DNA from 4 places in the Kosakonia cowanii JCM 10956 genome. Region 2 is predicted to be linked to each of the others. Evidence: predicted binding sites of a transcription regulator. Region 2 holds the regulator's gene; each other region holds the start of a gene.

Region 1 (8,133 bases), 2.2 Mb from region 2:
CGTACAGGAGCCCGCCAGCGCTGAAAGAGCATAAATAATTTTGTTTTTGGCCACCGATTTCGCTGTGACCATTTCATAAATAATGGCGACCAGCGCGAGAAGCACGACAAAAGGTGACACGCTCTCATTCGAGCAGCCCGCCATAAAAGCGAGCACCATCAGTAATGGATTAATGGTTTTAATATTATCGACGGTGATGCGGTAGAGATAAAAAATCCATGCGGCGACAAACAGGTTTGTCCAGAGATAGTTGGCCGCACCGACCAGCCAGAAGGTGGTCTGCCCCAGGTTAGGGTTAGCTATCCAGTAGGTGCAGAAGACCAGCGGCAGCAAAATATTATCGCTTTTTTGCCAGCGCAGGGTTTTGCCCGGCGTTTTGGCAATGAAATAACAGAAGGCCAAAGCCGCAAACGCGGTTGAAAAAGCGTAGACAAATTGCGACTGGGTGATGAGTATCAGTGAGCTGGCGTAATCTGCCACGATCCTGCCGCTCCAGGTCATATACCATTGGTAATGGCTGGCAGGGGAGATACCCAACAGATAGTAGCGGTAATCATCTGAGTGAATCGGCGTTAGCCACTCAATGGCGAACAGGCTCGCAAAAACGAGCGCAATAAGCAGAACTTTATAAGATTTCTCTAACATAATAATTAACGTTCCAGGGTTCTTTTTCTGTTCTTAATTAGATAACGCGGTCTCTCTTTCACTTCGGTATAAACGCGTCCCATATATTCACCAAGAATACCTATGCCGATAAGCTGAATACCGCCTAAAAAGAGGATCGCCGTCATCAAAGAGGGATAACCGGGTACCGGATTTCCCCATAACAACTTATCGATCACCATCCAGATGGCGTAGAAAAAGGAGAGCAACGAGACGCTAAGACCGATATAGGTCCAGATACGCAGCGGGAAGGTGGAGAAACTGGTGATGCCATCAAGCGCAAGATTCCACAGTTTCCAGCCATTGAATTTTGACTTACCGGCCACGCGGTCAGCGCGAATATATTCAACAATATCGGTGTTGCCGCCAACCCAAGAAAGGATGCCTTTCATAAACAGATTACGTTCGGAAAGCAGTTTGATATTTTCTACGACCTCCCGCGACATCAGGCGAAAATCACCGACGTTCTCTTCTATCTGCGGATAGCTGATTTTATTGTGCAGCTTATAAAACCACTCTGCTGATTTGCGCTTCATGCGGCCATCGGTTGAGCGATCGCTACGCTTCGCCAGCACCATATCGGCACCCGCCTGCCATTTAGTAATCAGATGGGGAATGACCTCAACTGGATCCTGCAAATCGACATCTATCGGGATAATGGCCTCTCCCGTTGCGTGCTCAAGCCCGGCAAATAACGCCGGCTCTTTGCCGAAATTACGCGTAAAAGATAACGGCACGACCAGCGGATCGGAGAGCGCGAGGGTATTAATAATGGTTTCAGTGGCATCTTTGCTGCCATCATTAATAAAAACCAGTTCTACGGTATAGGGCTTTAACGCGTCAAAGCCGCGCACCGTTTTATAAAAGATGGGTATCGCCTCTTCTTCATTAAAGACGGGCACCACCAAAGAGATTTTCATTTTGCATCCCTGAAAACAATTAACTTTGACCAGGCGAAGCCGCATACCAGGCTGATAGCGGAAAAGAGAATCAGCGTCACGATGGGCGGCATGCCGGATTTGTCGGCAAGCCAGCCGACTGCCACGCTTAGCATGCCCATAAATCCGACATACATCAGGTAACGCCCGGTAGTGGTTGATGATTTGAAGGTGAATTTCGCATTCGCGAAAAAACTGAAACTGACCGCAACAATAAAGCCGGCAAGGTTAGCCAGCGCCTGGCGCGTGGAGAAACCATAAACGCACAGACAAAAAATAAGCCAGTGCAGCGCGGTATTTAATAAACCAATAGAGGCGTAAGTAGAAAATCGTTTAAACATAATTCTGAGCAATGAGTCGCTGATGCCGCGAGTGTAGCAGACAACCCCTGGAAGGTCATTAGAGGGTGCCAGTCCGCGATAATCAGCGCTCACTGCTCAATGTGATATATCACCGTAATTTATCAGTCGCTGACAAATTACGCCTCACCACGCGCTTGTTTCTCCTCTTTCGCTTTGGCTTTCGCCTCCGCTTTGCGGGCGGTGCTCATATCGTTGCGGATCTGTGCATGGCTGAGCAGGGCGAAAATAAAGGTGCCGCCGCAAATATTCCCGGCGAGCGTCGGCAGGGCGAAGGGCCACAGGAATTCGCTCCAGTGCAGCGTACCGTTAAATACCAGGTAGAAGATCTCTACGGCACCGACCACGATATGGGTGGTGTCGCCGAGTGCTATCAGCCAGGTCATTAAAATAATCACCACCAGTTTTGACGCACCCGCTGCCGGGAACATCCAGACCATGGTGGCGATGATCCAGCCGGAGATAATCGCGTTGGAGAACATCTCCAGCGGCGTGTTTTTCATCACGTCCATGCCGATTTTGACAAAGGCGTCGCGGGTTGGCTCATCGAAGATCGGCATATACTCAAAGGCGAATGCGGCAACGGCGGTACCGACCAGGTTACCCAGCAGCACCACGCCCCATAGCCGCCCGAGCAGGCCCATATTTTTCCAGCTTGGGTTTTGCATTACTGGCAGAACGGCGGTGACGGTGTTCTCCGTAAAGAGTTGCTGACGCGCCATAATGACGATAATAAAGCCGAAGGTGTAACCGAGGTTTTCCAGCAAAAAACCGCCGGGAATGCCCTCCAGCTGGACATGAAAAATGCCCTTTGCCAGTAACGATGCGCCCATCGATAAGCCTGCGGCAATCGCTGACCAGAAGAGCGCCATTGCGTCGCGCTCCATCTCTTTTTCGCCATCCTGACGAATATGTTCATGGATCGCCATCGCCCGCGAGGGCAGATGCTCCTCATCAACCTCTATCTCCTCGCCGCGCTGCTTCTCTTCGCTTTCGACTTTCATATCATCGCTGTGCTGGTCGATCTTCTCTTCTTCTATTTTGTCCACGAAGGCCTCACTTCATTGATTTTTGTGCGTTAAGCGTAGCGGCTTTCTCCCTGTATTCAGGGCGGTATCCTCCGAAATTATAGTGAAGAGCAAAAAAGGCGATAGATTGCCTGGAAACAATGTATAAGATTATTAACACGCCGCACCGGCAACTGCGGCTATGCTGAAGTGAATCACACAGTCCACGACATAGACATCATAAGACGCGCTGTTACAATGCGTTGCATTTGATGAATGGCCTCGAAGAAGGCCGTATTCTGCAGGGAGAGAATGATGAAATACCGCCTGTCGGCGCTTGCGCTGGCCACCACTGTGCTGGTCGGCTGCGCCAGCTCGAACGAGACGCAAGGGCGCTCGGACCCGTTAGAAGGGTTTAACCGCACCATGTATAACTTCAACTTCAATGTGCTGGATCCCTATGTTGTCAGACCGGTTGCCGTTGCCTGGCGTGATTATGTGCCGCAGCCGGCGCGTAACGGGTTAAGCAACTTCACCAGTAACCTTGAAGAGCCGGCAGTGATGGCGAACTACTTCCTGCAGGGTAATCCTTATCAGGGGATGGTTCACTTCACCCGCTTCTTCCTTAATACCGTATTGGGGATGGGCGGCTTGATGGATGTGGCCGGGATGTCAAACCCGAAACTGCAGCGCGAAGAGCCGCACCGTTTTGGTAGCACGCTGGGCCACTACGGCATGGGTTACGGCCCGTACATGCAACTGCCGTTCTATGGCAGCTTCACCCTGCGTGAAGATGGCGGCGATATGGCGGATACGCTCTATCCGGTGCTCTCCTGGCTCACCTGGCCGCTCTCCGTTGGTAAATGGACGGTTGAAGGCATCGAATCGCGTGCCCAACTGCTTGACTCCGACGGCCTGCTGCGCCAGTCCTCCGATCCCTATATCCTTGTGCGTGAAGCCTACTTCCAGCGCCATGACTTTATCGCCAACGGCGGTAAGCTGAAGCCGCAGGAGAACCCGAACGCACAGGCGATTGAGGGTGATTTAAAAGATATCGACTCGGAATAAAAGCCAATAAAAAAGGTGAGCCAGAAGCTCACCTTTTTTTATCGCTACGCGCTTATCAGAAGGCGTAGTTAAAGTTGGCACCGTACAGCCAGGCGCGACCTTCAGATTTGAAAGTGTACGGCCCTTCGGTGAACTTCACTTTCTGACCGTGCATATAGGAGACGCCGACATCCACTGATGCATCTTTATTAAATGCATAGGTTGCACCGGTGCTCAGCCACAGGCGATCCTGGTCCGGAATGGAGATAGAGCGTTTGTCAGCCGGAACCGGGCTGTCATCAAAGGCGATACCGCCGCGGAAGGTCCAGTTATCATCCATGTAATAGGTGGTACCGAGTGCGATACGGTAGGCGTCTTTAAAGCCCTCTTCTTTATAGAAGAGCTGCTGACCCTGGTTACCCGTCGCTTTCAGCTGCTGGAACTGGCTCCAGCTGGTGTAAGCGAGGCTGTAGTGGATTGCCCACTGCGGATCGACACGGTTATAACCCGATACTTCCCACATTTCCGGCAGGTTAAGCGTCAGTGAACCTGGAATCGTCGCGCCGCCTGTAGCAAAAGGCAGGCCGTTCAGACCGAGCGCGGGTGCCAGCGTATTCACTGCTGTCGGCAGGCTGCTCTTATAGTCGCCATCGAAATCAACTTTCACTTCCGAGCGATAAGTCAGACCCCAACGGTTATTTTTATCCAGCTCATACAGAATGCCGGCGTTCCAGCCAAAGCCCCACTCGTTGCCTTTCAGATGCGCAATCTGGGTATCTGGCGGAATCAGCCCGCTAAGGCCAAATGCACCGCCCGTCGCGGCGTCAACCTGCTGCGGCAGATCGCCCGCGTAGCGTTCAATTTTCGCGCGTGCATAGACAGCGTCGAAACCGAGGCCGAAGCTCCAGTTGTTATCAAGACGGTATGCGCCGCTGAGGTTCAGGTTCAGGGTTTCAAGGTCGGTTTTACCGCCCATTGAGCCAGCCGTGTAGTTGTTGTTGAACTCTGTCGCCAGACCGTAGTTGGAGGTGACGGATGCGCCCCAGCCAAACTGATCGTTAATCGGCGCAACAAAGTGCAGGTTCGGCACCCATGCTGTCGGTGCAATATTATCCTGACTGGCGTTGTTGCCAATCGCAGAGCGTCCGGTTACATCTACGCCAGGATCGACAAACACCGCGCCGCCGGAGAAGGTCGGGCGATCAAACATAGTGATCAGTGCCGGGTTACGGCTGGCGTTGCCCGCATCATCAGCAATCGCGCCTTCACCAGAGTAAGCGCGACCGAGGCCGGAGGCGGAGAATTCGTTGAGTTGAAAGCCTGCGGACCAGGCCTGGGTAGAAACGAGTGCCACTGCGACTGCCAGAGCAGACTTGGTAAAACGGGTTTTCTGGCTCATGACCATAACCTCATTCGAAGCGAGTTATTTTTATACAAACTTTCTTACGCCTTGTTAAAGAAGCGCGAAGTGTAGGGTCTGAGCTACCGCAGAGAAATCAGACCAGTGGCGAGAGTATAGGTCTGACCAGAACTAATGTTGCAAGTATGTAATCAAGATTTTTCAATTGTGATCTCCGAAACGGGATCTGCGTGGCAAATTTAGCCGTAGCACGGATCCCCGTTTTCGGTAGTTTTTGTTTTAGATCATTTTTAATTGTGATTTCGGTCACTTAAGGCGGTTCCGGCGATTAACGACTGGAGCGACCCTGCGCGGCGGCGTAAAATATGTGCAATCTTGACCTGGTACCCAGGGTGCAAATTTAGAGGAAATCTTCTATGAGTAAATGCAGTGCTGATGAAACCCCGGTTTGCTGCTGTATGGATGTCGGAACCATTATGGACAACTCCGACTGTACCGCCTCCTACAGCCGCGTATTCGCTAACCGCGCCGACGCCGAAGAGACGCTGGCGGCACTGACCGCCAAAGCACGTAGCGTCGAGTCTGAACCGTGTGAAATCACTCCGACTTTCACCGAAGTGGCAGACGGCGTTAAAATTGATATCGATTTTGTTTTCGCCTGCGAAGCGGAAACCCTCATTTTCCAGCTCGGTCTGCGCTAAACCCCGCGCTCAACGCTCCCCCCTGCGGGAGCGTTTTTTTATCCGTTTATCTGTGCCTTAGCTCGCATTTTTTCCTCCCTGTCATTGGCTAAATGTAAAAGATTGGTTAAGACTGTTATCAGGTCAGACCACTTTATCGATTCCGTTGTTAACAGGGGAGTGTTATGAGTCAGGCGTTACCGCTTGTCACCCGTCAGGGCGACCGTATTGCCATTGTCTGCGGGTTACGAACCCCATTTGTCCGTCAGGCGACCGCCTTTCACGGCGTGCCGGCGATCGATCTCGGCAAAATGGTGGTGGGGGAGATGCTGGCGCGCAACGAAATTCCCCCCGAAGTGATTGAACAACTGGTCTTCGGCCAGGTGGTGCAGATGCCGGAAGCGCCGAATATCGCGCGTGAAATCGTGCTCGGCACCGGCATGAGTGTGCACACCGACGCCTATAGCGTCAGCCGCGCCTGCGCGACCAGTTTCCAGGCGGTGGCGAACGTAACGGAAAGCTTGCTGGCTGGCACCATCCGCGCGGGTATCGCCGGAGGGGCGGACTCCTCTTCTGTACTGCCTATTGGCGTCAGTAAAAAACTGGCGCGCGTGCTGGTGGATGCCAACAAAGCGCGCACCGTCGGGCAGAAACTCAAACTCTTCTCGCGCCTGCGTCTGCGCGATCTGCTGCCCGTTCCGCCTGCGGTCGCCGAGTACTCGACCGGCCTGCGCATGGGCGATACCGCCGAACAGATGGCGAAAACCTACGCCATTAGCCGTCAGGAACAGGATGCGCTGGCGCACCGCTCTCACCAGTTCGCCGCTCAGGCCTGGGCCGAGGGCAAACTGGCTGAGGAGGTGATGACCGCCTACGCGCCACCGTTCCGCGATCCCATCGGGCAGGACAATAACGTGCGCGGCAACTCCAGCCTCGCCGATTACGCCAAACTACGCCCGGCTTTTGACCGCAAACATGGCACCGTCACGGCAGCCAACAGCACGCCGCTTACCGATGGCGCGGCGGCGGTGATTTTAATGACCGAATCACGCGCCAGAGAGCTGGGCCTTGTGCCGCTGGGCTATCTGCGCAGCTACGCCTTTACGGCAATTGGCGTGCAGAAAGATATGCTGCTCGGCCCGGCCTGGGCGACGCCGCTGGCGCTGGATCGCGCCGGGTTAACCCTGGCCGATCTCACTCTGTTTGATATGCATGAAGCCTTTGCCGCCCAGACCTTAACCAACCTGAAACTGATGGCCAGCGATCGTTTTGCCCGTGAAGTGCTGGGGCGTTCGCAGGCCACCGGCGAGGTGGATGAGAGCAAATTTAACGTGCTTGGCGGCTCGATTGCCTATGGTCACCCCTTTGCCGCCACCGGCGCGCGGATGATCACGCAAACCCTGCATGAGCTGCGGCGTCGCGGCGGCGGTTTCGGTCTGGTCACCGCCTGCGCGGCGGGAGGATTAGGCGCGGCAATGGTTCTGGAGGCGGAATAATGACGGTTTCTGCGTTTACCCTTAATGTGCGCCCCGACAATGTCGCGGTCGTTACCATCGATGTACCCAATGAAAAGATGAACACCCTGAAAGCGGAGTTCGGCGCACAGGTGCGCACCATCTTAAAAGCGATCCGTGATAACCGCGCTCTGCGCGGTGTGGTGTTTATTTCGGCGAAGGCGGACAACTTTATTGCTGGTGCCGATATCAACATGATTGGGCGCTGCCAGAGCGCGAAAGAGGCGGAAGAGCTGGCCCTGCAGGGGCAGAAGATCATGGCGGAGATCCATGCTCTGCCGATCCCGGTTGTTGCCGCCATCCACGGTGCCTGTCTTGGCGGCGGGCTGGAGCTGGCGCTGGCCTGTCATCGCCGCGTCTGCTCGGACGATGGCAAAACCATTCTTGGCCTGCCGGAAGTGCAGCTCGGCTTGCTGCCCGGCTCCGGCGGCACCCAGCGTTTGCCGCGGCTTGTCGGTGTCAGCACTGCGCTTGAGATGATCCTGACCGGCAAACAGCTTCGTGCGCGTCAGGCGCTGAAAGTGGGGCTGGTGGATGATGTGGTGCCGCACGATATTCTGCTGGA
Region 2 (8,133 bases):
AGGTCGACCATCGCGTTATTCAGCTTATCCGTAATATCTTCCACCTGAGCTGAAAGCGTTTTGTACTCCAGCATGGTGCGCTCAATGCGGTTAAAGATCGATCCCACGAAGGGTAGCGAGGCCAGAAAACCCGGCTTTTGCTCAAAGGCGCTAATATCAACCTGCTTAATTTTTTGCAGGAGATCGGTAAGTTGCGCACCGATGACGCCCGCATCTTTTGCCCGCACTTGCTGCATGAGGGAATCAGAGAATTGCGACATCGTTTGCATGGTTTTCGCACCGAAACCGAGCGAATAGGCCGGATCGTAAATATCGATCTCTTTAACAATCGCCTGGATTTGCGTCTGCTGCTCGGGGGTTAAATTATCCGTCTGCGGCAAATCATTTAATGGCTGCGCTGCCGTCAGGCCAGACGAAGTAATGTCCGTCATAATAAGTGTCCTTGAAGGTGAAATTGCAGGCAGGCGCAGTGTCAGCGTGGGTTGTAATACGTCTTTTTGCCGCTGCCTTAGTGGGTCAATACGGTACAACAGCAGCAAAGTATTAAACAGGCCAATTATTAGCAAGTATAATAACCGCCTATTTACCTACCTATTTTGATGAAATGGCAGAAATTACACCTGCACTTCTCGATGCAGATCAACGCGTTGCCTCCACCTTCCAACCGATGCGTGGCGCAAGCAACCCACATCTTCAGACCATGCTGCCGCGTCTTATACGCCGTCGCGTCGCGTTTGAACCCTGGTGGCAGCGCCTTGAACTGCCGGACGGGGATTTTGTCGATCTCGCGTGGAGCGAAGAGCCGAATCAGGCGCGGCATAAACCGCGGCTGGTGGTGTTTCATGGCCTGGAGGGCAGCCTGCACAGCCCCTATGCGCACGGCCTGATCAATGCGGCGAAACAGCGCGGCTGGCTGGGCGTAGTGATGCATTTTCGCGGCTGTAGTGGGATCCCGAATCGCCTGAACCGCATCTATCACTCCGGCGAAACAGAGGACGGCACCTGGTTTCTCACCTGGCTGCGTCAGGAGCTTGGCGAGGCGCCGACCGCGGCGGTGGGATATTCGCTGGGCGGGAATATGCTCGGCTGCCTGCTGGCGAAAGCGGATGACGTTCTGCCCCTCGATGCGGCGGTGATTGTCTCGGCCCCGCTGGTGCTGGAAGCGTGCAGTTATCATATGGATAAGGGCTTCACGCGCGTTTATCAGCGTTATTTGCTCAACCTGCTGAAGGCCAATGCCGCGCGGAAACTGCGCGCCTATCCCGGCTCGCTGCCAACAACCATGGAAGTGCTGCGTAAAATGCGGCGCATTCGCGATTTCGATGATGTGATCACCTCGAAAATCCACGGCTTCGACGATGCACTTGATTACTATCGCCGCTGTAGCGCTATGCCGCTGCTGCCGCAGATTCGTAAACCGACGCTTATCATTCACGCCAAGGATGATCCGTTTATGGATCATCACGTCATCCCCGATCTTGCGCAATTACCCGCTAATATTGAGTATCAACTGACGGAACATGGCGGGCACGTCGGCTTTGTCGGCGGCACGCTGCGTCGCCCGGAGATGTGGCTTGAAACGCGCATTCCGGACTGGTTATCCGCTTATCTGGGAGCATCATGATTATTCCGTGGCAAGAACTCGACGCCGACACGCTCGACAATCTGATTGAGAGCTTTGTCTTGCGCGAAGGCACCGATTATGGTGAACATGAGCGTTCGCTTGAACAAAAGGTCGCCGACGTAAAACGGCAATTGCAGCGCGGCGAGGCCGTTCTGGTATGGTCAGAACTGCACGAAACGGTGAATATTATGCCGCGCGGACAGTTCCACGAATAACCGGACGCCGGGCGGCTTTGATACTGAACAACAGCTTTTCTTCAGGGAGTTGCTATGTCCGCCAAACATCCGGTCATCGCCGTCACTGGCTCCAGCGGCGCGGGAACCACCACCACCAGCCTCGCCTTCCGTAAGATTTTCGCCCAGCTCAACATGCATGCGGCGGAGGTGGAAGGCGACAGCTTCCATCGTTATACCCGTCCGGAAATGGATATGGCGATCCGCAAAGCCCGCGATCTCGGGCGGCATATCAGCTACTTTGGCCCGGAAGCGAACGATTTCGGCCTGCTGGAGCAGACCTTCAGCGAGTATGGCCAGAGCGGCCAGGGCCAGGCGCGCAAATATCTCCACACCTATGATGAAGCCGTGCCGTGGAATCAGGTGCCAGGAACTTTTACCCCCTGGCAACCACTGCCGGAACCAACCGATGTGTTGTTCTACGAAGGGCTGCACGGCGGAGTGGTGACGCCGCAGCATGATGTGGCGCGCCACGTTGATCTGCTGGTGGGCGTGGTGCCTATCGTTAACCTGGAGTGGATCCAGAAGATGATCCGCGACACCAGCGAGCGCGGCCACTCCCGGGAAGCGGTGATGGATTCGGTGGTGCGCTCAATGGAAGATTACATCAACTACATCACGCCGCAGTTTTCCCGCACCCATCTCAACTTCCAGCGCGTTCCCACTGTCGATACCTCAAACCCCTTCGCCGCCAAAGGCATTCCTTCTCTGGATGAGAGCTTTGTGGTCATTCACTTCCGCAATCTGGAGGGGATCGATTATCCGTGGCTGCTGGCAATGTTGCAGGGATCGTTTATCTCACATATGGATACGCTGGTGGTGCCGGGCGGCAAAATGGGGCTGGCGATGGAGCTGATTATGACGCCGCTGGTGCAGCGGCTGATGGAAGGCAAAAAGATTAAATAACCCGGCGGAAAGCGCCGCCGGGCGGGCTAATCAGGCCTCGATCACCTCGAAGGAGTGGGTAATCTTGACCGCTTTTTCCAGCATCAGCGCCACGGAGCAGTACTTCTCAGCCGAGAGATCGACCGCGCGGGAGACGGCAGCGTCTTTCAGTGCTTTGCCAGTAACGATGAAGTGCAGGTTGATATGGGTAAAGTAGCGCGGCGCTTCTTCCCGGCGCTCGGAGGTCAGCTTCACTTCGCAGTCGGTCACGTCATGACGCCCTTTTTGCAGGATCGACACCACGTCGATGGCGCTGCACCCACCGGCGGCCATTAAGACCATCTCCATCGGGCTGGGAGCTTTGTCCCCGGAGTTGCCATCCATCAGGATTTGGTGGCCGGAAGCGGACTCACCAAGGAACGTTAACCCTTCAACCCATTTCACTCGTGCCTGCATGTTCATCACTCCGGTATGGCAAATTTTTTCACAGATTACGCGTACATAACAAAACGCGCAACGGAAGGCGACCTGCGTCATGCTGAAGCGAGACACCAGGAGACAGGCGCCAAAAGCTATGCTAAAACAGTCTACATGCTACAGAGAAACATTGACGTTACGAATGTACGCAAGGGATATCATACATTAGAGACCGCAGATGTCGCTGACGGTCCACTTCCCGGGATTTGGGAAGCTTTGATTGCAACCCCAGAAGCTGAATGATTCACGCCGTTTCTGGAGCCAGCTTATAACAGAGGATAATCGCGCATGGTGCTTGGCAAACCGCAAACAGACCCGACTCTCGAATGGTTCTTGTCTCATTGCCATATTCATAAGTACCCGTCGAAGAGCACGCTGATTCACCAGGGTGAAAAAGCGGAAACGCTGTATTACATCGTTAAAGGCTCAGTGGCAGTGCTCATCAAGGATGAAGAGGGTAAAGAGATGATCCTCTCTTACCTCAACCAGGGCGATTTTATTGGTGAACTGGGCCTGTTTGAAGAAGGTCAGGAGCGTAGCGCCTGGGTTCGCGCCAAGACCGCCTGTGAAGTGGCGGAGATCTCCTACAAAAAATTCCGTCAGCTTATCCAGGTGAATCCGGATATTCTGATGCGCCTCTCCTCGCAGATGGCGCGCCGCCTGCAGGTGACCTCGGAGAAAGTCGGCAACCTGGCGTTCCTCGACGTGACCGGCCGTATTGCTCAGACTCTGCTGAACCTGGCGAAACAGCCGGACGCGATGACCCACCCGGACGGTATGCAAATTAAAATTACCCGTCAGGAGATCGGTCAGATCGTCGGTTGCTCCCGCGAAACGGTTGGCCGCATTCTGAAAATGCTCGAAGATCAAAACCTGATCTCTGCCCACGGTAAAACTATCGTCGTCTACGGTACGCGTTAATCTGCAAAATGGCGCATCGCTTATGCGGTGCGCCGTTTTTGTTTTCCCATGTGGCGCAGGCTGATTTATCACCCCGAAATCAACTACGCACTGCGACAAACGCTGGTGTTATGCCTGCCTGTGGCGGTTGGGCTGCTGCTCGGCCATCTGCAACAGGGTCTACTCTTCTCGCTGGTTCCCGCCTGCTGCAATATCGCGGGCCTCGATACCCCGCATAAACGCTTCTTCAAACGCCTGATTATCGGCGGCTCGCTGTTTGCCGGCTGTAGCCTGGCGGTGCAGCTTCTGCTGGCGGAAAATCTTCCCCTGCCGGTGATCATGACAGTGTTAACCCTGCTGCTCGGCGTAACGGGCGAAATCAGCACGCTGCATGGTCGCCTGCTGCCGGCCTCGCTGATCGCCGCCATCTTTACCCTCAGCCTCGCCGGGAACATGCCGGTGTGGGAGCCGCTGCTGATCTACACCCTCGGTACCTTGTGGTACGGGCTGTTTAACTGGTTCTGGTTCTGGCTGTGGCGCGAACAGCCGCTGCGTGAATCTCTCAGCTTGCTCTACCGACAACTGGCGGACTATTGCGAAGCGAAATATAGCCTGTTAACCCAGCACATCGATCCGGAAACCGCGCTGCCGCCGCTGCTCGACCGCCAGCAGAAAGCGGTGGATCTGATTAGCCAGTGTTACCAGCAGTTGCATATGCTGGCGGCCAATCAGAACAACGATTACAAGCGCCTGCTGCGCGTCTTTCAGGTCGCGCTGGATCTGCAGGAGCATATCTCTGTCAGCCTGCATCAGCCGGAAAAGGTGCAGAAGCTTGTCGAGCGAACCCATGCCGAGCAGGTGATTCGCTGGAATGCGCAAACCGTCGCGGCTCGTCTGCGCGTGCTGGCAGATGACATTCTCTATCACCGCTACCCGACCCGCTTCACCATGGAGAAGCAGGTCGGTGCGCTGGAAAAAATTGCCCGTCAGCATCCTGATAATCCGGTTGGGCAGTTTTGCGCCTGGCACTTTAGCCGCATCGCCCGCGTGCTGCGCACCCAGCGCCCGCTCTATATTCGCGATTTGATGGAGGATAAGCAGGAGCGCCTGCCGCTGATCCCGGCGCTAAAAAGCTATCTGTCACTGAAATCGGCCGCTCTGCGCAATGCGGCGCGCATCAGCGTGATGCTCAGTATCGCCAGCCTGATGGGCAGCGCATTAAATCTGCCGAAACCTTACTGGATCATGATGACGGTGATGGTGGTGACGCAGAACGGTTATGGCGCGACCCGCGTACGCATTGTGAACCGTGCCGCCGGTACGCTGGCGGGGCTGGTGGTGGCGGGTATGACGCTGCACTTTCATGTGCCGCTCGGGTTTACGCTGGCAGCGATGCTGATGATCACCCTAAGTAGCTATTTGATTATCCGCAAAAGCTACGGCTGGGCGACGGTCGGTTTCACGATTACAGCGGTCTATACCTTGCAAATCCTGACGCTCAATGGCGACCAGTTTATTCTCGCCCGGCTTGTCGATACGCTGATTGGCTGCCTGATTGCCTTCGGCGGGATGGTGTGGCTGTGGCCGCAGTGGCAGAGCGGCCTGCTGCGCCAGAATGCGCACGATGCGCTGGAGGCCTATCAGGATGCGATTCGCCTGATCCTCAGCAACAACCCGGAAGCGACGCCGCTAGCCTGGCAGCGTATGCGGGTTAACCAGGCGCATAACGCCCTGTTCAACTCCCTCAACCAGGCGATGCAGGAGCCCGGCTTTAATAGCCGCTATCTGAGCGATATGAAGCTGTGGGTGACGCATAGCCAGTTTATTGTCGAACATATCAACGCCATGACGACGCTGGCGCGGGAGCACACCATGCTGACACCGGATCTGGCGCAGCGCTATCTTGAGTCGTGCGAAATTGCGCTGCAACGTTGTCAGCAGCGGCTGGAGTATGACGGGCCAGGGGAATCAGGCGAGGTAAATGTTATGGAGGCGCCGGAGACGCTGACCCACGGTCCAATGAGCACGCTGGAACAGCATCTGCAGCGCATTATCGGGCATCTGAGCACCATGCACACGATCTCGTCGGTGGCATGGCGTCAGCGCCCGCATCACGGCATCTGGCTACGCCGACGCCTTACGCGTTAACCACGCTTGCGACGGCCTGCGCAAAGCGCTGCATCCCTTCATTAATATCCTGCTCTTCGATAATCAGCGACGGCGCGAAACGCATCACATCCGGACCGGCATTCAGCACCATTACGCCCGCTGCGGCAGCCGCATGCAGGAAGTCGCGCGCACGGCCTTTGTATTGCGGCTTCAGTTCAGCACCAATTAACAGGCCCATGCCGCGAATATCGCTGAACAGGTCGTACTGCTCATTAATCTGCTGCAGACACTGAACAAAGTGCTGACGTTTGGCACTGACGCCATTCAGCACCTCAGGGGTGTTGATGATATCGAAAGCAGTGCCTGCCACCGCGCAAGCCAGCGGGTTTCCGCCATAAGTGGAGCCGTGGGAACCGGCGTGGAATACGCTGGCGATTTCATGGGTCGTCAACATGGCGCTGACCGGGAAGCCGCCGCCGAGGGCTTTGGCGCTGGTCAGAATATCCGGCGTCACGCCGTAGTGCATATAGGCGAACAGCTCACCGCTGCGCCCCATGCCGCACTGCACTTCATCAAACACCAGCAGAGCATTATGCGCATCGCACAATTCACGCAGCCCTTTGAGGAACTCAGGGGTTGCCGCGGTAACGCCACCCTCGCCCTGAATCGGCTCTACCACCACGGCGCAGGTGTGATCGTCCATCACCGCTTTAACCGCGTGAAGATCGTTAAAAGGAACATGCACGATGTCGGCCGGTTTCGGGCCAAAGCCGTCGGAGTATTTCGGCTGACCGCCAACGGTTACGGTAAAGAGCGAGCGTCCGTGAAAAGCGTGGTGGAAAGCGATGATTTTGGTTTTGTGCGGGCTGTGGCGCGTGGTTGCATAAAAACGCGCCAGCTTGAAGGCGGTTTCGTTGGCTTCGGTACCGGAGTTCATAAACACGACGCGCTCGGCAAAGGTGGCGTCCACCAGCTTACGCGCCAGACGCAGCGCGGGCTCGTTGGTAAAGACGTTGCTCAGGTGCCAGAGGGTCTCGCCCTGCGCTTTCAGCGTCTCCACCAGCGCCGGATGGCAGTGACCTAAGGCAGTGACCGCAATGCCGCCGGCAAAATCAATGTACTCTTTACCCTGCTGATCCCAGACGCGGCTGCCCTTTCCCTTTACCGGGATAAACTCGGCCGGTGCGTAAATTGGCAGAATAACGTCATCGAAGTTTGCACGTGTCACCGCGTCTTGCTGAGTTGCCATAGGTTGCCCATCCCGTGTTATGTTTCATTCATAGTGAAAATATAATCACGAAATATGCATAAAAAATCACTAGATGGCAACCACAAATCACCGCGAAAGGAAGTTTTCCAGCAATTGATGGCCCTGCTCGCTCAGAATACTTTCCGGGTGGAACTGCACGCCTTCCAGATCCCACACCTTATGGCGAATGCCCATGATCTCGCCGCTTTCACTCCAGGCAGTGACCTCGAAGCAGTCAGGTAAGGTAGGCGGATCGATGACCAAAGAGTGATAGCGGGTAACGGTTAACGGATTATTTAAGCCGCTAAACACACCGCTGCTGGAGTGAGTAATGGGGGAGGTTTTGCCGTGCATCACTTTCGCCGCGCGCACAATGGTGGCACCAAACACCTGGGCAATCGCCTGATGGCCGAGGCAAACGCCGAGGATCGGCAGTTTACCCGCATAGTGCGCAATAACGTCAAGCGAAATGCCGGACTCATCCGGCGTGCAAGGGCCTGGCGAAATAACCATTTTCTGCGGCGCTAACATCTCAATATCCGCCAGCGTCAGCTCATCGTTACGCCTCACCTCCACGTGTGCGCCCAGCTCACAAAAATATTGGTAGAGGTTCCAGGTGAAGGAGTCGTAATTGTCGATAAGCAGGATCATGTCAA
Region 3 (8,133 bases), 1.6 Mb from region 2:
CCATCACCGAAAAGGTGCTGCTGTTCGGACAGGCGATCCAGACCGCCGGGACTGTAAAAGGCCGTGGCTCCAACCAGCATGCAAAATCTGACTGGATGGAGATGGAGAAGCAGCGTGGTATCTCCATCACCACGTCCGTGATGCAGTTCCCGTACCGCGAGAACCTGATCAACCTGCTCGACACCCCTGGGCACGAAGACTTCTCCGAAGATACCTACCGCACCCTAACCGCCGTTGACTGCTGTCTGATGGTGATCGATGCGGCGAAGGGCGTCGAAGATCGTACCCGTAAGCTGATGGAAGTGACCCGTCTGCGCGATACGCCGATCCTCACCTTTATGAACAAACTCGACCGTGACATCCGCGATCCGATGGAGCTGCTGGATGAAGTCGAGAGCGAGCTGAAGATTGCCTGCGCGCCGATCACCTGGCCGATTGGCTGCGGCAAGCTGTTCAAAGGGGTTTACCACCTCTATAAAGATGAAACCTACCTTTACCAGACCGGTAAAGGCCACACCATCCAGGAAGTGCGCATCGTCAAAGGGCTGGATAACCCGGAGCTGGATGCCGCTGTCGGCGAGGATCTGGCCCAGCAGCTGCGCGATGAGCTGGAACTGGTGCAGGGTGCTTCCAACGAGTTCGACCAGGAGCTTTTCCTGAGCGGCGCGCTGACGCCAGTCTTCTTCGGCACCGCGCTCGGTAACTTTGGCGTCGATCATATGCTGGATGGCTTAGTTGAGTGGGCACCGGCGCCGATGCCGCGTAAAACCGACGTGCGTGAAGTGAAAGCGGACGATGAGAAGTTCACCGGCTTTGTCTTTAAGATCCAGGCCAACATGGATCCGAAGCACCGCGACCGCGTTGCCTTTATGCGCGTGGTTTCCGGGCGTTACGAAAAAGGGATGAAGCTGCGCCAGGTGCGCACCGGTAAAGATGTGGTGATCTCCGATGCGCTGACCTTTATGGCGGGCGACCGCTCGCACGTTGAAGAGGCCTACCCGGGCGACATCATCGGCCTGCATAACCATGGCACCATTCAGATTGGCGACACCTTCACGCAGGGTGAAATGATGAAGTTCACCGGCATCCCGAACTTTGCCCCTGAGCTCTTCCGCCGTATTCGCCTGCGCGACCCGCTGAAGCAGAAACAGCTGCTTAAAGGTCTGGTTCAGCTTTCAGAAGAGGGCGCGGTGCAGGTCTTCCGCCCGATTGCCAACAACGATCTGATTGTCGGCGCGGTGGGTGTGCTGCAGTTTGATGTGGTGGTAGCGCGTCTGAAGAGCGAATACAACGTCGAAGCGGTCTATGAGTCCGTCAACGTGGCAACTGCCCGTTGGGTGGAGAGCAGCGACGTGAAGAAGTTCGAAGAGTTTAAACGTAAGAACGAGATCCAGCTGGCGCTCGATGGCGGCGATAACCTGACCTACATCGCGCCGACCATGGTTAACCTCAACCTGACACAAGAGCGTTACCCGGAAGTGACCTTCCACAAAACCCGCGAACACTAATCCCTCTACGGAGCGCGTCAGACGCTGCGCTCCGGCCTCTTTTCTCCCCTGCCGTTTCTTGCGGAAAGTTCTTAAAACCCTCGCTTTTTCTGTCTGTTGCTCGCTTTTTACGCACTCCAACAGGATCTTTGTCGAGAGTGATCTATATTTAACAAAGTGATGACAAGGTGTGTGGCTGAAAGTACTGTTCAATGCGTGTTTAATGGTCTTTTATCCACTCAACTAATCACCAGATAACATTAACAACTGCATCAGCGCAGCGATTTGCCGGAATGTGATCGCAACCATTGACGTTGATACGGTGAGTTTCACCGCAGCAGTTGGCAGCTTCTTGCTGCTTCAGCCCAAATGGTGGGCAAACATACAGGAATAACATCGATGACTATGACAAAGCTGACTCTTTCTAAAACCCTGCTGGCTATTACGCTGGGCTCTGTTCTGACCACGGGTTCTGCCCTGGCGGCGGAAACCACCACTGATAAAGCGCAAAGCACCGCGTCCAGTGCAGGGGACAAAATTGATAGCTCTATGAATAAAGTCGGTGGATTCATGGACGACAGTACCATTACTGCAAAAGTGAAAGCAGCACTGGTCGATCATGAAAGCATTAAAAGCACCGATATCTCCGTGAAAACGGACAAAAAAGTGGTAACCCTGAGCGGTTTCGTCGAAAGCCAGAAACAGGCTGAAGAGGCGGTTTCCGTGGCGAAAGGTGTAGAAGGTGTGGCTTCTGTAAGCGACAAACTGCACGTTCGCGATGCGAAAGAGAGCACTGCAAAAGGTTACGCGGGTGATACCGCCACCACCAGCGAAATCAAAGCGAAGCTGCTGGCCGATGAAAACGTCCCGTCCCGTATGGTGAAAGTGGAAACCACTGACGGCGTTGTTCAGTTATCCGGCACGGTAGAGTCCAAGGCTCAAAGTGAGCGCGCTGAAAGCATCGCCAAAGCAGTTGATGGCGTGAAAAGCGTGAAGAACGACCTGAAAGTTAAATAAGAGTACGTGAAAAAATCCGCGCCTGGCGATGTCCGGGCGCGATAGATACTTAGCAGGAAACATCGCGGATGGGCATCTGAGAGCCCATCGCTTGCGGTCGACATTAACTATGGTTAAGGAGAGTTTTATGTTTCGTTGGGGCATTATTTTTCTGGTTATCGCGTTAATTGCCGCCGCTCTGGGCTTTGGTGGTTTGGCAGGTACAGCAGCTGGTGCGGCGAAAATCGTCTTCATCGTTGGTATCGTTCTGTTCCTGGTCAGCCTGTTCATGGGTCGTCGGCGCCCGTAGCGTTTAACACGCTTAAACTTCGGTTACATTAAAGCCAGTCCTCGTGACTGGCTTTGCTGTTTCAGGGACTTAAATATTGCGCTACTTTGTTGTGACATTTGCTTAAAAGGAAAACGAAGTGGGGCAACATATTCCCATCACGCTCGGCAATATTGCGCCGCTGGCGCTGAAACCGTTTCGACCGGGACGTCTGGCACTGGTGTGCGAAGGCGGCGGCCAGCGCGGCATCTTTACCGCGGGCGTGCTGGATGAGTTTATGCGCGCCGACTTCAACCCTTTCGATCTCTTCTTTGGTACCTCTGCCGGCGCGCAGAATCTGTCGGCGTATGTCTGCAACCAACCGGGTTACGCGCGTAAAGTGATTATGCGCTACACCACGCGACGGGAATTTTTCGATCCGCTGCGTTTCGTGCGCGGCGGCAACCTTATCGATCTTGACTGGCTGGTTAACGCCACCGCGACGGAGATGCCACTGGCAATGGATCATGGCGTACGTGCTTTTGACGCCGGCAAAGCCTTTTACATGTGCGCCTGCCGCCAGGATGATTATTCGGCGGAGTATTTTTTACCTAATCACCAGACATGGCTCGACCTGATCCGCGCCTCAAGTGCCATTCCAGGCTTCTATCGCACCGGCGTGGCGCTGAGTGGCGTCAACTATCTGGACGGTGGCGTCAGCGACGCAATCCCGGTGCAGGAAGCCGCGCGTCGCGGGGCCGACACCATCGTGGTGATCCGCACCGTGCCGTCGCAGATGTATTACACGCCGCAGTGGTTTAAGCGTATGGAGCGTTGGCTCGGCGAAAGCAGCCTGCAGTCGCTGGTCAACCTGGTGCAGCATCATGAGAAGAGCTATCTCGCCACGCAGCAGTTTATTGAGTCCCCGCCGGGCAAGCTGCGCATCATCGAAATCTACCCGCCAAAGCTGTTAAAAAGCATGGCGCTCGGCAGCCGTTTACCGGCGCTGCGGGAAGATTATAAAATTGGCCGCTTATGCGGGCGCTACTTCCTGGCAACGGTGGGTAAATTGCTGGCCGAGACGCCGCCGCTGCTGCGCTATACGCCGGTGGTTGCGCCTACAACGCGCGTGGTGCCGCCCGCCGAAGTGGCGAACGACGCGCTTGATCTACCGCTGGTGACCGCGCCGGAGGCCAATGATATTTCGCTCAATAACGAGGACAGCGCGTGAGTTTTCGCTTTATCGATACCCACTGCCATTTCGATTTTGAACCCTTCAAAGGTGATGAAGCAGCCAGTATCGCCCGCGCGGCAGAGGCGGGCGTTGAGCGTATTATTGTGCCCGCCATCGCCGCCCGCTATTTTGACCGTGTCTGCAACCTTGCGCAGCAGTATCACGCCCTCTATGCCGCGCTGGGCCTGCACCCGATTGTGGTGGAGGAGCATACGCAGCAGAGCCTCGAGCAACTGGATGCGCTGCTTGCCACCCGCCCTGAGAAGGTGATCGCCATTGGCGAAATCGGCCTTGACCTTTATCGCGATAATCCGCAGTTTGAGCGCCAGCAGGAACTGCTTGATGCGCAGCTAAAAATGGCGAAGCGCTATGATTTGCCGGTCCTTCTTCACTCCCGCCGCACCCATGACAAGCTGGCGATGCAGCTGAAAAAGCATAACCTGCCGCGAACTGGCGTGGTGCACGGCTTTGCCGGCAGTCTGCAACAGGCGCAGCGCTTTATCGATCTTGGCTACTGTATCGGCGTCGGCGGCACCATTACCTATCCGCGCGCCAGTAAAACCCGCGATGTGATGGCGCAACTGCCGCTCGCCTCGCTGCTGCTTGAAACCGACGCGCCCGATATGCCGCTCAACGGTTTTCAGGGGCAGCCCAATCGCCCGGAGCGGGCGGCAAACGTATTTGCAACCCTCTGCGAGCTGCGCCCGGAAGCGCCGGATGTGATTGCTAACGCGCTGTTTCACAATACCCAACGGCTCTTCGCTCTGCCTGATTCGCGGCTGTAACGCTTTTTCGTCGGCAGGCACACTCTCCTGTGTTAAAATTCTCACATTCAAATGGCGTGGGTGTCCGCGGCTTCTTTTGCGCGTTGCCCTCTACCCGTGCCGGAATAATTTGATCAATGTCTCGTTGCAGTTATGCAAGCGTAAGCAAACTTTTTGCTAACTGTGATGCGTGTCGAAGTGTAATTGTGAGTGAATGTTAGAATACTCACAAAACCGAACTGAAACCGGCATTATGCCGTCGGAGAGAATATGACTGATTTAACTGCCAGCAGCCTGCGCGCGCTGAAACTGATGGACCTGACCACCCTGAATGATGACGACACCAATGAGAAAGTCATTGCGCTGTGCCATCAGGCGAAAACCCCGGTCGGCAACACTGCCGCGATCTGCATCTATCCGCGTTTTATCCCGATTGCGCGTAAGACCCTGAACGAGCAGGGGACGCCAGAGATCCGCATCGCTACCGTCACCAACTTCCCGCACGGTAATGACGATATCGGGATTGCGCTGGCGGAAACCCGCGCGGCCATCGCCTACGGCGCGGACGAAGTGGACGTCGTTTTCCCATACCGCGCGCTGATCGCCGGTAACGAGCAGATCGGTTTCGATCTGGTGAAAGCGTGTAAAGAGGCCTGTGCGGCGGCGAATGTACTGCTGAAAGTGATCATCGAAACCGGTGAGCTGAAAGAGGAAGCATTAATCCGCAAAGCCTCTGAAATCTCCATCAACGCCGGAGCAGATTTTATTAAAACTTCCACCGGTAAAGTGCCGGTCAACGCCACGCCTGAGAGCGCGCGCATCATGCTGGAAGTGATCCGCGATATGAGCGTGGAAAAAAGCGTGGGTTTTAAACCGGCGGGCGGCGTGCGTACGGCGGAAGATGCGCAGCAGTACCTGGCGATTGCCGATGAGCTGTTTGGCACCGACTGGGCCGATGCGCGTCACTACCGCTTTGGCGCGTCCAGCCTGCTGGCGAGCCTGCTGAAAGCGCTCGGTCACGGCGACGGCAAAAGCGGCAGCGCTTACTGATGATCGCCTGATGGCGCTGCGCCATCATTCGCCATATTGCCGGGCTGAATCCGTTGCCCGGCCCTCTCTATCCTCAGGGGGTTACCTTGTTTCTCGCTCAAGAAATTATTCGTAAAAAACGCGATGGCATCGCGCTGAGTGATGAAGAAATCCGTTTCTTTATCAACGGAATTCGCGATAACACCGTTTCTGAAGGGCAAATCGCCGCGTTGGCGATGACCATTTTCTTCCACGATATGACCATGCCGGAGCGCGTCTCGCTGACTATGGCGATGCGTGATTCCGGTACCGTGCTTGACTGGAAAAGCCTCGATCTTAATGGCCCGGTGGTGGATAAGCACTCCACCGGCGGCGTTGGCGATGTGACATCGTTGATGCTCGGCCCGATGGTGGCGGCCTGCGGCGGCTATATCCCGATGATCTCCGGGCGCGGCCTCGGCCATACGGGCGGCACGCTCGATAAGCTGGAAGCGATTCCGGGCTTTGATATTTTCCCCTCCGACCAGCGTTTTCGCGACATCATCAAAGAGGTTGGCGTGGCGATTATCGGCCAGACCAACTCGCTGGCACCGGCAGATAAGCGCTTCTACGCCACCCGCGATATCACCGCCACCGTTGACTCCATTCCGCTGATCACCGCCTCGATCCTCGCCAAAAAACTGGCGGAAGGGCTTGATGCGCTGGTGATGGATGTGAAGGTGGGCAGCGGGGCGTTTATGCCGACCTATGAGCGTTCAGAACAGCTGGCGGAAGCGATTGTGGGCGTTGCCAACGGTGCAGGCGTGCGTACGACCGCGCTGCTGACCGACATGAATCAGGTGCTGGCCTCCAGCGCCGGTAACGCGGTGGAAGTGCGCGAAGCGGTGCAGTTCCTGACGGGCGAATACCGTAATCCGCGTCTGTTTGAGGTGACAATGGCCCTCAGCGCCGAAATGCTCATCTCCGGTAACCTTGCAAAAGATGACGCTGACGCGCGCGCGAAATTGCAGGCGGTGCTGGATAACGGTAAAGCGGCCGAGATTTTCGGGCGCATGGTCGCCGCGCAGAAAGGTCCGCATGATTTTGTTGAGCACTACGATCGCTATTTACCGACGGCAACCCTGAGCAAAGCGGTGTACGCCGACGATGAAGGGTTTGTCAGCGCAATGGATACCCGCGAACTGGGTATGGCGGTGGTCACGCTGGGCGGTGGTCGCCGCCAGGCGTCCGATACCATTGATTACAGCGTTGGCTTAACCGACATGGTGCGCCTCGGCGAGCAGGTTGACGGCCAACGTCCGCTCGCCATTATTCACGCCAAAGATGAAGCCAGCTGGCAGAGCGCCGCACAGGTGGTGAAAGCGGCAATAAGTGTGAGCGACCGCGCACCAAAAGAGACACCGACGGTCTATCGCCGCATAACTGAATAGCGGTATACTGATCTGATCGCTTTTTTTCAAAGCACAAGGTACGGAGAACATATGAAACGTGCATTTATCATGGTGCTGGACTCTTTCGGCATCGGCGCGACAGAAGACGCGGATCGCTTCGGCGACGCGGGTTCCGACACTCTCGGCCACATCGCTGAAGCCTGTGCGAAAGGTGAAGCAGATACCGGGCGCAAAGGTCCGCTTAATCTACCGAATCTCACTCGCCTCGGGCTTGCGAAAGCCCACGAAGGCGCAACCGGCGCGATTCCTGCCGGTATGGACGGCAACGCCGAGATTATTGGCGCGTATGCCTGGGCGCATGAACTCTCTTCCGGGAAAGATACGCCGTCAGGCCACTGGGAAATCGCCGGTGTACCAGTACTTTTCGACTGGGGCTACTTCAGCGATACCGAAAACAGCTTCCCGCAGGAACTGCTGGATAAGCTGGTCGAGCGCGCTAACCTGCCGGGTTATCTCGGCAACTGCCACTCCTCCGGGACGGTCATTCTTGACCAGCTCGGCGAAGAGCATATGAAAACCGGCAAGCCGATTTTCTATACCTCTGCCGACTCGGTGTTCCAGATTGCCTGCCACGAAGAGACCTTTGGTCTCGATAAGCTCTATGAGCTGTGCGAGATTGCCCGTGAAGAGCTGACCGAAGGCGGCTACAACATTGGCCGCGTTATCGCGCGTCCGTTTGTGGGCGACAAAGCGGGTAACTTCCAGCGTACCGGCAACCGTCACGATCTGGCCGTTGAGCCGCCGTCCGCGACGGTGCTGCAAAAACTGGTTGAAGAGAAGGATGGGCAGGTGGTCTCCGTCGGTAAAATCGCCGATATCTATGCCAACTGCGGTATCACTAAAAAAGTGAAGGCAACCGGCCTTGACGCGCTGTTTGATGCCACCATTACCGAGATGAAAGAAG
Region 4 (8,133 bases), 1.7 Mb from region 2:
TGTTCAGAGGTATCTTTCAGACCACGGTGTTCCAGATATTTCAGGAACTTCGCCTGATAGATGGCACCAATCGGGCCCAGCCCCATGGAAACGGTCGGGAACTGCCAGAATTCCGGCATCAGTTTCGGGTGCGGATAAGAAGAGAGGCCTTTACCGTGAACTTCCTGACGGAAGTTGTTCATCTGCTCTTCAGTCAGACGACCTTCAACAAATGCACGTGCGTACACGCCCGGAGAGATGTGGCCCTGGAAGTACACCAGATCGCCGCCGTCTTTCTCGTTACGAGCGCGGAAGAAGTGGTTGAAGCAGACTTCGTAAATGGTTGCGGAAGACTGGAAGGAGGCCATGTGGCCGCCAAGCTCGAGGTCTTTTTTAGACGCACGCAGAACCGTCATGATTGCGTTCCAGCGGATAGCTGAACGAATACGGCGTTCCAGTTCCAGATTGCCCGGGTATTCCGGTTCATCTTCAACGGCAATAGTGTTTACGTAGTTGCTCGCCCCTGTGCCAGCTGCCACTTTCACACCGCCTTTGCGGGCTTCAGAAAGGAGCTGGTCAATCAGATACTGAGCACGCTCAACACCTTCTTCACGGATGACCGATTCGATCGCCTGTAGCCAGTCGCGAGTTTCGATCGGATCCACGTCATTTTGTAAACGTTCTGACATGGGGGGTATTCCTTATCTATCTAATCGTTGATTGTCTGGAACCTGTCCCATTGCACTCTGACGGCCTGTAAAGGTTCGTAAAAGTGCAATAAGACAGGTTCTGCGTTTAGTTGCCGCGCTCTAAAAGTTGGCGCTGTTGTTACAACTCTTCCGGCACAATTTGCGCCAGAAAATTCTAATTCTTGCGCTGCTCCAGCCGACGCAGAGAGCGTTCACGACGACTCTGTTCACGGCTGCGATCCAGCAAAATCTCTTCAATAAACGCCAGATGGCGGTGCGACGCTTCACGCGCCTCTTCCGGTTTGCCAGCCATGATCGCGGCGAAGATACTCGCACGATGGTTGCTGACCAGCGGTAGCATCTCGCGGCGGGCGTAGAGCAGTTCGAAGTTTTGACGAACGTTCTGCGCCAGCATCGGCTCCATGCAGCGTAGCAGATGAAGCAGGACTACATTATGTGCCGCTTCCGTTACGGCGATTTGATACTGCACGACCGCGCTGGACTCCGCGTCCAGATCGCCCGACTGTTGAGCCAGCTCAATAGCGCGATGCAGCTCGCCAATCCGCACTTTGTCTTCGTCGGTGCTGCGAAGCGCCGCGTAATAAGCAGCAATGCCTTCCAGTGCATGGCGCGTTTCGAGAAGATCAAATTGGGATTCGGGATGATCGGTCAGAAGCTCGACCAGCGGATCGCTGAAGCTCTGCCACAGACTGCTTTGGACAAAGGTCCCGCCACCCTGGCGACGTAGGAGCAGGCCTTTCGCTTCGAGACGCTGGATGGCCTCGCGCAGTGAAGGACGAGAAACGTCGAACTGTTTGGCCAGTTCGCGCTCTGGAGGAAGTTTTTCACCGGGACGGAGTGTGCCCTCGAGAATCAAAAACTCCAGTTGCTGCTCAATCACATCGGAAAGTTTAGGTTGGCGGATTTTGCTGTAGGCCATTGTTCCCTGTCTCTGCCACTCGCCCGGAGTAAATTGGTCTTACCAATTTCATATTGTTGACGCTAAAGTAACAAAGTATTCACCTTCTGTCCATACAGGTTTTGATTGAAATCAGGAAACCACGCACATTTTAACAAGCAAAGAGAAATGGCGTTTCAAAGATGTAACCTTACGCAAATGACTCGTTTACCCCTTAAGAGTGAGTTTTAACTTTCCCGAAACGCAAATTACTGAATGTGAACCGATTCAGTCGGTTTATAGATGATTTTTTATTCACTTCTGATGAATAAAAAGAGGGGTGTTTTGGTATGAGGGGGTAAGAGGGTTATTTGCGGGCGTTCTTTTTTTCGTCAGCTCGTCATAGACGCGTCATAAAGCAGATGCATTCCCGTTCGCTTACCACTATTCTTTGGCATGCGAAAGGTCTCAAGTCAAAATCATCCTGCCGCTTCGTAAAGCAAAAAATACATATAAATGGAACTTATTCATTACACGCTTAAACATAGCGTAAACATAATAACCACACACGAGGTTTCATAATGGAAGGTCAACAGCACGGCGATCAGCTAAAGCGCGGCCTTAAGAACCGCCATATACAGCTTATCGCGCTGGGCGGTGCTATTGGGACTGGGCTGTTTCTGGGCAGCGCGTCAGTCATCCAGTCGGCCGGTCCCGGCATTATTCTCGGCTACGCCATTGCCGGTTTTATCGCGTTTCTGATTATGCGCCAGCTCGGTGAGATGGTGGTCGAAGAGCCGGTTGCCGGCTCCTTCAGCCATTTCGCTTACAAATACTGGGGCAGTTTTGCCGGCTTCGCCTCCGGCTGGAACTACTGGGTGCTCTACGTGCTGGTCGCCATGGCCGAACTGACGGCGGTCGGTAAATATGTCCAGTTCTGGTGGCCGGAAATCCCTACCTGGGCTTCCGCTGCCGTCTTCTTTGTCGTTATCAACGCCATCAACCTGACCAACGTAAAAGTGTTCGGCGAGATGGAGTTCTGGTTTGCCATTATCAAAGTGGTGGCCGTGGTGGCGATGATCCTCTTCGGCGGCTGGCTGCTGTTTAGCGACAGCGCAGGCCCGCAGGCGACGGTTCGCAACTTATGGGAACAGGGCGGCTTCCTGCCGCACGGCATCGGCGGCCTGGTAATGATGATGGCGATCATCATGTTCTCCTTCGGCGGGCTGGAGCTGGTCGGTATCACCGCGGCGGAAGCGGATAACCCGGAGCAGAGCATTCCCAAAGCGACCAACCAGGTTATCTACCGCATTCTGATCTTCTATATCGGCTCGCTGGCTGTGCTGCTCTCCCTGCTGCCGTGGACCCGCGTAACGGCTGACACCAGCCCGTTTGTACTGATCTTCCATGAACTTGGCGACTCCTTTGTAGCCAATGCGCTGAATATCGTGGTACTGACGGCGGCGCTGTCGGTCTACAACAGCTGCGTTTACTGCAACAGTCGCATGCTGTTTGGCCTGGCCAAACAGGGCAACGCGCCGAAGATGCTGCAAAAAACCGACAAGCGCGGCGTGCCGGTCAACACCATCCTCGTCTCCGCGCTCTTCACCGCGCTCTGCGTGCTGATCAACTACCTCGCACCGGAATCCGCCTTTGGGCTGCTGATGGCGCTGGTGGTCTCCGCGCTGGTGATTAACTGGGCGATGATTAGCCTCGCGCACATGCGTTTTCGTCGTGCGAAGCAGCAACAGGGCGTCAAACCGCGCTTCCCGGCGCTCTTCTACCCGCTGGGGAACTGGATCTGCCTGATCTTTATGGCGGCAGTGCTGGTTATCATGGTGATGACGCCGGGTATGGCGATCTCCGTGTGGCTCATCCCGGTATGGATTGCCATTCTTGGCGTCGGTTACCTGGTACGACAGAAAAATGCAAAAGCGGTAAAAGCACACTGATCCCCTTCTGCCCTCCCCTCTCCCGCCCGGGAGAGGGTTGTTAAACCAATGTTAACTTCCTCACACTTTCCTTTACGTAGCTATATTGTCCATCTCTGCGGCGTGATCCTGCTACGCAAATAAAAATTTACGGGCGAATAATCGAACTCATACCTCAGAGGGAGACCCGTCGATGGACACCACTAAACTGTCTGTTAAAGAGAAGATTGGTTATGGCATGGGCGACGCCGGATGCAACATCATCTTTGGCGCCATCATGCTGTTTGTGAACTATTTCTACACCGATATCTTCGGTCTAGCTCCCGCGCTGGTTGGCGTGCTGCTGCTGTCGATTCGCGTTATTGATGCCATTACCGACCCGTTAATGGGCGCGCTGGCTGACCGCACGCAAAGCAAATATGGCCGTTTTCGCCCGTGGCTACTGTGGATTGCGGTGCCTTACGCGGTCTTTAGCGTGCTGATGTTTACCACGCCGGAGTGGACCTACAGCAGCAAAGTTATCTATGCCTTTGTCACCTACTTCCTGCTCTCCCTCACCTACACCGCCATTAACATTCCCTACTGCTCACTGGGCGGCGTTATCACCAACGATCCGAAAGAGCGCGTGGCCTGCCAGTCTTACCGCTTTGTGATGGTTGGTATCGCGACGCTGCTGCTGTCGCTGACGCTGCTGCCAATGGCGGAGTGGTTTGGCGGCGCGGATAAAGCCAAAGGCTATCAGATGGCGATGACGGTGCTGGCATTTATCGGCATGTGTATGTTCCTGTACTGCTTTGCTACGGTGCGCGAGCGTGTGCGCCCGGCGGTGCCGACCAATGACGATCTGAAGAAAGATTTCCGCGACGTGTGGAAGAACGATCAGTGGGTGCGCATTCTGCTGCTGACGCTGTGCAACGTCTGCCCCGGCTTTATCCGTATGGCCGCCACCATGTACTACGTCACCTGGGTGATGCAGGAGAGCACCCACTTCGCCACGCTGTTTATCAGCCTTGGCGTGGTCGGCATGATGTTCGGTAGCATGCTGGCAAAAGTGCTGACCGACCGCTGGTGCAAACTGAAAGTCTTCTTCTGGACCAATATCGCGCTGGCGATTTTCTCCTGCGGCTTCTACTTCCTTGACCCGCGCGCGACGGTGATGATTGCGGTGCTCTACTTCCTGCTCAACATCCTGCACCAGATCCCCTCCCCGCTGCACTGGTCGCTGATGGCCGATGTCGATGACTACGGCGAGTGGAAAACCGGCAAACGTATCACCGGCATCAGCTTTTCCGGCAACCTCTTCTTCCTGAAAGTCGGGCTGGCGGTAGCGGGCGCGATGGTTGGTTTCCTGCTCTCCTGGTATGGCTACGACGCCGGTGCCAAACAGCAGAGCGCCAGCGCTATCAACGGCATTATGCTGCTGTTTACGGTGATCCCGGGCGTCGGTTATCTCATCACCGCAGGCGTTGTCCGTCTGTTGAAAGTAGACCGTGAATTGATGAAACAGATCCAGGCGGATCTGGAAAAACGCCGCATTAACTACCACGAACTGAGCGACAGCCAGAGCGTACCGGCGGCGAAAAACGTAAGGAATGCATAATGAAAACCTGGCCGAACCCCTTTATTGAACAGCGCGCAGACCCGTTTATTCTGCGCCACGACGAACACTACTACTTTGTCGCCTCGGTGCCGGAGTACGACCGCCTCGAGATCCGCCGCGCCGCCACGCTCGACGGGCTGCGCAGCGCCAAAGGAGTGGTCGTGTGGCGTAAACCGCAAAGCGGGCCGATGAGCGAGCTTATCTGGGCACCCGAACTGCATCATATTGAGGGCAAATGGTATTTGTACTTTGCCGCCGCCGGAACAAAGGCGCTCGATAAGCTGAATATGTTCCAGCACCGCATGTTTGTGCTGGAGTGCGCAGACGCCGATCCGCTCAGCGGAGAGTGGGTTGAAAAAGGCCAGGTTAAGACGCCATTCGACACCTTTGCGCTGGATGCCACCACCTTTGTGCATCAGGGCAAGCGCTGGTATTTGTGGGCGCAAAAAGCGCCGGATATTGCGGGCAACTCCAATCTCTATCTGGCGGAGATGGAAAACCCGTGGACGCTGAAAGGCGAGCCGGTGATGTTAAGCAAACCGGAGTTCGAGTGGGAGTGCCGCGGCTTTCTGGTTAACGAAGGCCCGGCAGTGCTGTTTCACGAAGATAAGCTCTTTATCAGCTACTCCGCCAGCGCAACGGACGAGAACTACTGCATGGGGCTGCTGTGGATCGATCTCGACGCCAACCCGCTTGCGCCACAAAACTGGCATAAATCGCCAGAGCCGGTGTTTAAAACCAGTTATGAAAACCGCCAGTATGGCCCGGGACACAACAGCTTTACGCAGACGCCGGAGGGGGAAGATGTGCTGGTGTATCACGCGCGTAACTACACCGAAATTGAGGGCGATCCGCTCTACGATCCTAACCGCCATACGCGGCTGAAAACGATTCGCTGGCAGGAAAACGGGATGCCTGATTTCGGCATCCCGGCGGCGGATAATCAGTAAACCGGCGGCACGCGGTTACATCAGCGTGCCGTAAATCGTCAGTAACGCCACCACCACGACCACGGCAAACGAGGTCTTCTTCGCCATCGACACCGCCGCTTTCGGCGTGGCGACCTTATCATGATGCGGCTCGCGCGCCAGCGAGAACTGCGCCAGCCGCGTTAACACATGGTATTGCGAGGTGTGGGTATCACCGAGCGAGGCAAACCAGGCCGGCAGTGCTTTCTCACCATGACCAATCAACGCATAGACCACGCCCGCAAGGCGCACCGGCACCCAATCGAGCAGATGTAAAATCGCGTCGATGCCCGATTGCTGCCGCTCGGTCGGCGTCTGGAAGCGCGCCAGCCAATACTGCCAGGCGCGCAAAAAGGCATACCCGGCCAGCAATACTGGCCCCCAGGGGCCACCCACCACAAACCAGAAGAGCGGCGCGAGATAGAAGCGGAAGTTGATCCACAGCAGCGCATTCTGCAATTCGCGCAGGAACTCGCGCTCGTCGCAACCGGGCGGCACGCCGTGAATCAGCGTCAGCTCACTGGCCATCGCCATATGGGCGCGGCTGTCGTTTCGCGCCGCCGCTTTCAGATAGGCATGGTAGTGCAACCGCACTTTGCCCGCGCCGATGCACAGCAGGCCAATCAGGATCCACACCACCAGCAGCGGGACGTTGAAAAACAGCCCCAACAGCGCGCGCAGAATCAGGAAGGTCACCAGCATGGCTAACGCCGTCATTAACAGCGTTCTCAGCATCGAATAGCGCTTGATGCGCCGGAACAGCACCTCCAGCCGGTGATCCAGTTGCCAGTGCTCTCCCAGTTTAAACAGCCGCTCCGCTGCCAGCACCAGCAGCATGGTGAATAACGTCATGGCTTCTCCTTTTCTGACAACGCGGCGACCAGGGCACGAAATTTGGCCCAGTCAAACGCATGGCCGGGGTCGGTCTTACGTTCAGGCGCGATATCGCTGTGTCCGGTCATATTGTCGGCAATCGCCGGGTAAAGCTCAATCACCGTTCGTGTCACCGCCGCCAGTTGGCGGTACTGCGCGTCGGTATACGCCAGATCGTCCGTTCCCTCAAGCTCAATACCGATTGAAAAATCGTTGCAGCGCTCGCGCCCCTGATAAGAGGAGACGCCCGCATGCCAGGCGCGCTTATCGAAAGGCACATATTGCACGATTTCTCCGTCGCGGCGAATCAGACAGTGCGCAGAAACGCGAAGATGAGCAATGCCGGCAAAATAGGGATCGGCGCTTGGATCCAGCGTGCCGGTAAAGAGTGCGTCAATCCACGGGCCGCCAAACTCGCCGGGTGGCAGGCTGATATTATGTACCACTAACAGTGATGGCGACTCATCGTCCGGGCGGCAATCATAATGCGGAGAGGGCACATGCCGCGCCTCTACCAGCCAACCCTTGCGTAACTGCATAAGGAACTCCTTATAGAGGATGGTGCTGAAACACGCTTCAGAGTAGCATGCTTAGGCCGCCTCCCATAATGCCGGAGCTGCACAACCAAACGCTAACTTTGTGATTCGTTACACTTTTTGGAGCCTATCATGCCGCCTCGCCGCTATAACCCCGACCTTCGCCGTGACGCGTTGCTCAAACGCATCGAACTGGATATTCCTGCCGCCGTCGCGCTGGCATTGCGTGAAGATCTGGGTGGAGAAGTCGATGCGAATAACGACATTACCGCGCAATTATTACCGCCAGAGAATCGCTCCCATGCGGTAGTGATCACCCGTGAAGAGGGGGTGTTCTGCGGTAAACGCTGGGTTGAAGAGGTGTTTATACAGCTGGCGGGCGACGACGTGACGCTCACCTGGCACGTTGCGGATGGCGACACGGTGCAGGCCGATCAGCCGCTGTTTGAGCTGGATGGCCCTTCGCGTGTGCTACTCACAGGTGAACGTACGGCGCTCAACTTCGTCCAGACGCTCTCCGGCGTCGCCAGCGCGGTGCGCAACTATGTCGCCCTGCTGGAGGGCACTAAAACGCAGCTGCTTGATACGCGCAAAACCCTGCCCGGCCTGCGCACGGCGCTGAAATATGCGGTGCTGTGCGGCGGCGGTGCGAACCATCG

What was found. Region 2 encodes CRP, which controls carbon source genes, mostly activating them, when cyclic AMP is high. Its sites were predicted from a motif close to ATGTGANNNNNNTCACAT; they were not measured.
Positions count from the first base shown of each region.
Region 1: a site for CRP is predicted at 5,669-5,686, ahead of BWI95_RS21275 (YfcZ/YiiS family protein). Genes of this name have one in related genera too.
Region 3: a site for CRP is predicted at 4,878-4,895, ahead of deoC (deoxyribose-phosphate aldolase). Genes of this name have one in related genera too.
Region 4: a site for CRP is predicted at 3,567-3,584, ahead of BWI95_RS01745 (glycoside-pentoside-hexuronide (GPH):cation symporter). Genes of this name have one in related genera too.

Region 1 is NZ_CP019445.1:4,491,946-4,500,078, reverse strand. It holds gene BWI95_RS21310 (DUF6056 family protein) at 1-645, opposite strand, end outside; gene BWI95_RS21305 (glycosyltransferase family 2 protein) at 651-1,583, opposite strand; gene BWI95_RS21300 (GtrA family protein) at 1,580-1,942, opposite strand; gene BWI95_RS21295 (formate/nitrite transporter family protein) at 2,080-3,009, opposite strand; gene mlaA (phospholipid-binding lipoprotein MlaA) at 3,283-4,035, shown strand; gene fadL (long-chain fatty acid transporter FadL) at 4,091-5,413, opposite strand; gene BWI95_RS21275 (YfcZ/YiiS family protein) at 5,791-6,075, shown strand; gene fadI (acetyl-CoA C-acyltransferase FadI) at 6,240-7,550, shown strand; gene fadJ (fatty acid oxidation complex subunit alpha FadJ) at 7,547-8,133, shown strand, end outside.
Region 2 is NZ_CP019445.1:2,080,886-2,089,018, reverse strand. It holds gene BWI95_RS09680 (toxic anion resistance protein) at 1-431, opposite strand, end outside; gene BWI95_RS09675 (hydrolase) at 605-1,624, shown strand; gene BWI95_RS09670 (YheU family protein) at 1,621-1,839, shown strand; gene BWI95_RS09665 (phosphoribulokinase) at 1,894-2,763, shown strand; gene BWI95_RS09660 (OsmC family protein) at 2,794-3,198, opposite strand; gene crp (cAMP-activated global transcriptional regulator CRP) at 3,508-4,140, shown strand; gene BWI95_RS09650 (YccS/YhfK family putative transporter) at 4,189-6,267, shown strand; gene argD (bifunctional acetylornithine/succinyldiaminopimelate transaminase) at 6,257-7,477, opposite strand; gene pabA (aminodeoxychorismate synthase component 2) at 7,565-8,128, opposite strand.
Region 3 is NZ_CP019445.1:503,167-511,299, reverse strand. It holds gene prfC (peptide chain release factor 3) at 1-1,508, shown strand, start outside; gene osmY (molecular chaperone OsmY) at 1,887-2,504, shown strand; gene BWI95_RS02335 (DUF1328 domain-containing protein) at 2,632-2,793, shown strand; gene BWI95_RS02330 (patatin-like phospholipase family protein) at 2,912-3,982, shown strand; gene BWI95_RS02325 (TatD family hydrolase) at 3,979-4,770, shown strand; gene deoC (deoxyribose-phosphate aldolase) at 5,020-5,799, shown strand; gene deoA (thymidine phosphorylase) at 5,886-7,208, shown strand; gene deoB (phosphopentomutase) at 7,260-8,133, shown strand, end outside.
Region 4 is NZ_CP019445.1:371,069-379,201, forward strand. It holds gene aceE (pyruvate dehydrogenase (acetyl-transferring), homodimeric type) at 1-668, opposite strand, end outside; gene pdhR (pyruvate dehydrogenase complex transcriptional repressor PdhR) at 844-1,608, opposite strand; gene aroP (aromatic amino acid transporter AroP) at 2,148-3,518, shown strand; gene BWI95_RS01745 (glycoside-pentoside-hexuronide (GPH):cation symporter) at 3,691-5,097, shown strand; gene BWI95_RS01750 (glycoside hydrolase family 43 protein) at 5,097-6,047, shown strand; gene ampE (beta-lactamase regulator AmpE) at 6,063-6,917, opposite strand; gene ampD (1,6-anhydro-N-acetylmuramyl-L-alanine amidase AmpD) at 6,914-7,477, opposite strand; gene nadC (carboxylating nicotinate-nucleotide diphosphorylase) at 7,607-8,133, shown strand, end outside.